3 regions of the Chitinimonas naiadis genome follow, and region 2 is predicted to be linked to each of the others. Evidence: predicted binding sites of a transcription regulator. Region 2 holds the regulator's gene; each other region holds the start of a gene.
What was found. Region 2 encodes HrcA, which represses chaperone genes, less so after heat shock. Its sites were predicted from a motif close to ATTAGCACTCGNNNNNNNCGAGTGCTAAT; they were not measured.
Positions count from the first base shown of each region.

Region 1: groES (co-chaperone GroES) is a predicted target of HrcA. The motif match lies at 1,572-1,600, and genes of this name have one in related genera.
Region 3: rpoH (RNA polymerase sigma factor RpoH) is a predicted target of HrcA. The motif match lies at 938-966, and genes of this name have one in related genera.

Region 1 covers NZ_BAAGVO010000006.1:46,444-48,711, forward strand. The annotation lists gene groL (chaperonin GroEL) at 1-1,166, opposite strand, end outside; gene groES (co-chaperone GroES) at 1,216-1,506, opposite strand; gene ACYVHK_RS19470 (lysine N(6)-hydroxylase/L-ornithine N(5)-oxygenase family protein) at 1,764-2,268, opposite strand, start outside.
Region 2 covers NZ_BAAGVO010000007.1:205,394-207,661, forward strand. The annotation lists gene mltB (lytic murein transglycosylase) at 1-595, opposite strand, end outside; gene hrcA (heat-inducible transcriptional repressor HrcA) at 662-1,681, opposite strand; gene ACYVHK_RS21405 (type 2 periplasmic-binding domain-containing protein) at 1,882-2,268, shown strand, end outside.
Region 3 covers NZ_BAAGVO010000009.1:197,075-199,342, forward strand. The annotation lists gene ACYVHK_RS24045 (glycoside hydrolase family 10 protein) at 1-214, opposite strand, end outside; gene rpoH (RNA polymerase sigma factor RpoH) at 1,013-1,861, shown strand; gene ACYVHK_RS24055 (FkbM family methyltransferase) at 2,007-2,268, opposite strand, start outside.

The sequences.
Region 1 (2,268 bases), on a different contig from region 2:
ATTTCGACTTCGGTGGCGGCGCCAACCTTGATCACGGCAACACCGCCGGCCAGCTTGGCCTTGCGCTCTTGCAGCTTCTCACGGTCGTAGTCGCTGGTCGATTCCTCGATCTGCTTGTTGATCTGGGCAACGCGTGCCTGGATCAGATCAGCCTTGCCAGCGCCGTCGATGATGGTGGTGTTTTCCTTGCCGATCTCGACGCGCTTGGCTTGGCCCAGGTCAGCCAGGGTGGCCTTTTCCAGGGTCAGACCGATTTCTTCGGCGATCACGGTGCCGCCGGTCAGGGTGGCGATGTCTTCCAGCATGGCCTTGCGACGATCGCCAAAGCCAGGAGCCTTCACGGCCACGGTCTTCAGGATGCCGCGGATGTTGTTGACCACCAGGGTAGCCAGGGCTTCGCCTTCGACATCTTCAGCGATGATCAGCAGCGGACGACCGGCCTTGGCCACTTGCTCCAGTACCGGCAGTAGGTCGCGGATGTTGCTGATCTTCTTGTCGAACAGCAGCACGAACGGGTTGTCCAGCGAAGCGATCTGCTTTTCCGGATTGTTGATGAAGTACGGGCTCAGGTAGCCGCGGTCGAACTGCATGCCTTCCACGGTGTCCAGCTGGTTTTCCAGCGAGGAGCCGTCTTCCACGGTGATCACGCCTTCCTTGCCAACCTTGTCCATGGCGTTGGCAATGATCTGGCCGACATCTTCATCGCTATTGGCGGAGATGGAACCAACCTGGGCGATTTCCTTGGAGGTGGTGGTCGGCTTGGCGATCTTCTTCAGCTCGGCAACCAGGGCCACAACAGCCTTGTCGATGCCGCGCTTCAGGTCCGTCGGGTTGAAACCGGCGGTGACGTACTTCTGGCCTTCGTTGACGATGGCCTGGGCCAGCACGGTGGCTGTGGTGGTGCCGTCACCGGCGATGTCGGAGGTCTTGGAAGCTACTTCCTTGACCAGCTGGGCGCCCATGTTCTCGAACTTGTCCTTCAGTTCGATTTCCTTGGCGACGGACACCCCGTCCTTGGTGATGGTGGGGGCGCCGAAGGAGCGCTCGAGCACCACATTACGGCCCTTGGGGCCCAGGGTTACCTTGACCGCATCGGCCAGGATGTTCACGCCGTTGACCAGTTTTACGCGGGCGGAATCACCGAATTTGACTTCTTTAGCTGCCATTTTTTAGCTCTCCAGAATTCGTGGGGTTTAAGTCAGGGAGGGGAGCCGCTCAGGCTTCGACCACACCCATGATGTCTTCTTCGCGCATGACCAGCAGTTCGTTGCCGTCGACCTTGACGGTCTGGCCGCTGTACTTACCGAAGATCACCTTGTCGCCAGCCTTGACTTGCAAGGCGCGCACGGAACCGTTGTCCAGGATCTTGCCGGTACCGACGGACACGACTTCGCCCATATCGGGCTTCTCAGCCGCATTGCCTGGCAGAACGATGCCCGAGGCAGTTTTTTCTTCGGCTTCGACGCGCTTGATCACAACGCGATCGTGCAGGGGACGAATCTTCATGGTTTGCTCCTGTGGGTATATTCAGAATGCCGTAACAGGCAAAAATCATTGAGTTGATGATCGCTGTTAGCACTCTCTGCTAACGAGTGCTAATGATATGGGCGCTCAGTACCCATTTCAAGAGCGGGGTGTTTCAAACTGATGAAGTTTTCGCCGGGCGGGTAAGGGAGTGGCAGCGGGGCGGTAGGTTCCCGTGGTCGCCAAGGACTGGGCCGGCAGCGGCGCGATGACGCCACCGCCAGCCCGCAGTTCACCGGTCAGGCGGCTTTTTCCAGCGCAACGTCCTTGGCTGTATGGGTTGCCCATTCAATCGGCAACGGTGCGTCGCCGGTCGCATAGCGCGCTTCACCGAGCAAGGAATTGACGATGGTGGCACCGCGCCAGGCGGCCAGGCTCAGTTGCGGGTCGGCGATGCCATGGCTGTAGCGACCACCGTTCTGCACATAGATGCGATGCTGGGTCGGACCATCCCAACCTACCGAGAAATCCCGTTGCAGCAGGAAACGTCCTTCCGGGTCGAGGTCGAGCCGGTCGTGCAGGGGTTCCAGGCAGCCCGGCAGCTTGGTCAGGTAGCCGGTGGCGAGGATGACCACGTCGGCATCGATGCGGTCGGTGCGGCCGTCGAAGCCGTTGTGTGCCGCCAGCGACCAGCCACCCGCCGCATGGGTATCCATGGCCTGGACTTCGCGGTGCGGCAGGATGCGCAGCTTTTGCGCAGTCCCTGTCAGAAAGCCATCGGTATAGAGGGTCTGATAGAGCTGC
Region 2 (2,268 bases):
CCCAGTCGGTAGCGTAGGCATGAAAGCTCGACGGCATGAACTGTGGTGCGCCCATGGCGCCGGCGTAGCTGCCCTTGAAGTCGAACGGGTTGGCATGCTCGTCGCGCGCCAGTAGCAGGAATTCCCTCAGTTCCTTGCGGAAGAACTCGGCCCGGCGCGGGTAGTTGAAGGCAATCGTGGAGAGCGCATCCATGACGCGGAAACTGCCGGTATTGCGCCCCCACAGGGTCTCTACGCCCAGGATGGAGACCAGGTACTCAGGCTCAACGCCATATTGCTCCGACACGGCCTGCAACAAGGGCGCATGCTCCTGCCAGAAGGCCACGCCGAGACGAATGCGGGTGTCGTTGACGAAATCCGGGCGGAAGGCGTAGTAGGGGCGGCTGGTCGATGGTCTGTCCAGGATGGCGAGGATGTTTTCCTTGTAGGTGACCTGGGCGAACTGCGCGTTCAGCGTCGCCCTGTCAAAGCCGGGTTCCTTTGCCATCTCCTCGATGAAGGCCTGGACATCCGGCCGCTGGCTGAAATCGGTCGGTAGCTCGTCGGCAAGGCAGCTCAGGGCAGCCAGGCTCAGCAATAGGGCGCGCAGTGTCAAATCAGGGTTTCCGATTGGGTGCCGGACTGCGGCCAGAGAGAGCCGGGCAGTGGGGGCAGGATGGGATCAATGGTGCGACAGGGCGGACGACAGTAGTCGTGCCGTGATATCGACGATGGGGATGACGCGTTCGTAGGCCATGCGGGTCGGACCGATGACGCCCAGCGTGCCCACGATCTGGCCGTTGACCTCATAAGGGGCGGTGACCACCGAGCATTCATCGAGTTGCGACAGGCCGGCTTCCTGGCCGATGAAGATCTGTACCCCGGCCGCATGCTGGCCGTGGTCCAGCAGTTGCAGCAATGCGGTTTTTTCCTCGAATACCCGGAACAGCTGACGCAGGCGCTGGACGTTGCCGGACAATTCGTCGACCCGCAGCAGGTTGCTTTCACCGGTGATCACGACCGGTGTCGGTTCCTCGGCCATGGCCTGGCTGCCCGCCTCGACGGCGGCGTTCATCAATGCCGTGATATTGCCTTGCAGATGACGCAGGTCCTGATAGACCGCATCCCGCACTTCTTCCAGCGTCTTGCCGACGCAATGCTGGTTCAGGAAATTGGTTGCTTCGACCAGCTCGTGGCTGGCGTGCTCGCGTTCGGTGATCAGGATACGGTTCTGTACGTCGCCATCGGCGGTGACCAGGATCAGCAGCACGCGCTTTTCTGCCAGGCGGACAAACTCGACCTGCGCCAGCGGAATGCCCCGACGCTTGGGGCTGAGGACGATGCCGGCGAACTCGGTCAGTTGAGACAGCAGGGAGGACGCTGCCGCCACGGCCCGGGTTGGATTGTCCGGTTGCAGATGCCCTTGCAGCTCACGAATCTCAAGCTGCTGCAGCGGTTGTATGGTGATCAGCTTGTCGACGAACAGCCGATAGCCCAGCGAGGTCGGTACCCGCCCGGCAGAGGTGTGAGGACTGGTGATCAGCCCCAGCTCCTCCAGGTCCGACATCACGTTCCGTATGGACGCAGGAGAGAGCTCCAGACCCGAGTACTTGGAAAGGGTACGGGAACCAACCGGCTGGCCTTCGGCGATATAGCGCTCGACCAAGGTCTTTAACAGGATTTGCGCACGTTCACTGAGCATGGGGCGATTGTAGCGCGTGCTGTACATGCAGCAAGCGTATCTCGCAAGTGCGGACCTGACAGAAGTGGGTCGGTATTTGCTGCGATGCAACAGCTGCGATGGTGGCTATTGTGAGGCGGCCTGCTCCCGGCGTAGTCTCCGCCACCGTAACAGGATGATTTTGTTGTCGCCTGATCTTGTCTCCAGTCGGGAGTGTTTCCATGCGTTTTCTGCCGTACCTGATGTCTCTGGTGTTTCTGTCGGTCACCGTGTCTGCCGCCGAGCCGATACGGATTGCCCTTGAGGGTAAATACCCGCCTTTCTCCGAGATTGATGCCAAGGGCAACCTGGCGGGTTTCGATATTGATATCGCCAAGGCGCTGTGCAAGGAGATGAAGGCAGACTGCAAACTGGTGCAGGTAGACTGGGACAACCTGATCCCGGCGTTGAACAGCAAGAAGGTGGATGCCGCCATCGCCATGATGTCGATCACCGATGAGCGCAAGAAGCAGGTGGACTTCACCGACAAGTATGCCAATACCCCGGCCTTCTTTTTCGCCAAGGCCCACAAGATTCCTTTCGTATTCATCACGCCCAAGCGTGTTGCC
Region 3 (2,268 bases), on a different contig from region 2:
ACCAGGGTTCGATCTGCGACGCATAGAGCGCGTCGGCCGCCGGCCTCACCTGCAACACGATGGCATTGAGTTTCAGTGCAGCGGCCCGATCCAGAATGGTTCTTAACTCAGCCTGCTGCTGCGCAGATGTCAATCCGGGGCGACTGGGCCAATCGATATTGCCTATCGTCGTCACCCAGGCGGCCCGGAATTCGCGCGGTGCCGGTGGCGGCATGGCAAAGCCGATTTGCGGAGAAGCCGGCGCAGTCGGGGCCGTCGTCTTCCTGTCGACATGAGCAGCTGGCGTCTCAGCAGGTGCCGGGGCAGGATCGGGGAATGCGGTAGGTGTAGGTGTAGGTGTCGCACATGCCAGCAGCAATTGCGAAACAAGACCAATGGCAAGCAAATGATAATCAAGGCGGCCGCTACGGCCAAAGCGTAGAGAAAGCCGACACACCGTAGCAAACGCAGAAAAGGGCAAGGGCATCACCTGCAGATCAGCCGACGCTGTCGGCCCAGGTGCGCAGGATCGCATATCACCCGCCACGGCCCAAGCAATAAGCCCGAAAACATCACCAATGCTTGGCCCCACAGGAGCCGGTTTCCAGCATACGAGCGCGCCCCCTGCCTGGCCTCAATCACAATACTAAGCCCGCAATCATTTGTCGCACTTAGATTTATTTGAAATATAAATCTTATTTATTATACCAAATGGCCATATCAAAGTAGGCCCGTTTCGAGCGAGCAGAGATGCTGGCGGGTGGCAAGATACCGACCATCAGGCACAGCCATCTCACCCTAAAACCAAGACCCATCAAGGCTTTCAGCCCTGCTTTCATCACTTTGCGCGGCGCATGCATCAATCCGTAGGATCTCTACCAAACACTTAGCGTGACTGATTTGCAGCAGATCGAGCGGACGCTCCTCGACCAATACCGCATCGTGAACTTTTCCAACCGTTAGCACTCAATGAACGAGAGTGCTAATATCAAGTCGCTGCGGAAATAGGCGCAGTGCAAAGGAGCCAGCAACGATGACGACGATGACCCTGCCAGTAATCTCCTCCGGTGACAGTCTGGATCGCTATATCCAGCAGATCAGCGCGATACCGCTGCTGACACCCGAAGAAGAGACCGCCCTTGCTACCCGCCTGCACGAGCAGAATGACCTCGACGCGGCCGGTAAACTGGTGATGTCGCACCTGCGCGTCGTGGTTTCGATCGCCCGTGGCTATGCTGGTTATGGCTTGCCGCAGGCCGACCTGATCCAGGAGGGCAATATCGGCCTCATGAAAGCCGTCAAACGCTTCGAGCCAGCTCGGGGCGTGCGCCTCTTCTCCTTCGCCGTGCACTGGATCCGTGCCGAGATCCACGAATACATTCTGCGTAACTGGCGTCTGGTGCGTATTGCCACCACCAAGGCGCAGCGCAAGCTGTTCTTCAATCTGCGCAGCATGAAGTCCAGCATGAACGCCCTGACCCATCAGGAAGCCCAGCAGATCGCTGACGACTTGGGCGTCAAGCGTGAAGAAGTATTGGAGATGGAAACCCGCATGACCGGCCATGATGTGGCGCTGGTCGCGGATGACGGCGACGAAGACAGCTATGCCCCCATCGACTGGTTGGCCGATAACGACAGCGAGCCGGTAGCCGTACTCGAACGCCGCGCGGTCGACTATCAGCAAGGTGAAGGCCTGCAGGCCGCACTGGATACGCTGGATGCTCGCAGCCGACGTATCGTGGAGTCACGCTGGTTGGCCGATGATAGCGGTGCGACTTTGCATGAGCTGGCTGCGGAGTTCGGTGTGTCTGCTGAGCGTATTCGTCAGATTGAGGTGAAGGCCTTGCAAAAAATGAAGGCAGCGATGGCGACACCCGCATAATTATTGGAAGTCAAAAATACAAAAAGCCGCTGATTGCGGCTTTTTGTATTTTTTTCGGGCAGGAATGTCCAATTGCTCGACTAATACAGCCTGGATGCTGAGTCTCCGAGAACTTACCGGATGTTCTCGGCTGTCGGAACGCTATCTAGACGATCGTGATATGCGCGCAGACAGGGTCACTTTCGTGAACAGCGAGCAGATTGATACCCAACTGAAGAATCTTGTAGCCCCTATCTTCCAGAAAGCTACGGATTCCGGCCTCATCTGACTTGAGCTTTTCTATCAGCATCTGCGGTTTATGATTGGTAATCGCACGCTCCGCCCCCATCAAGGCATCCATTTCCATTCCTTCGATGTCGATCTTGATGAAATCAAGCCGGTCCAGATTCAGGTCGTCGATGGCAACC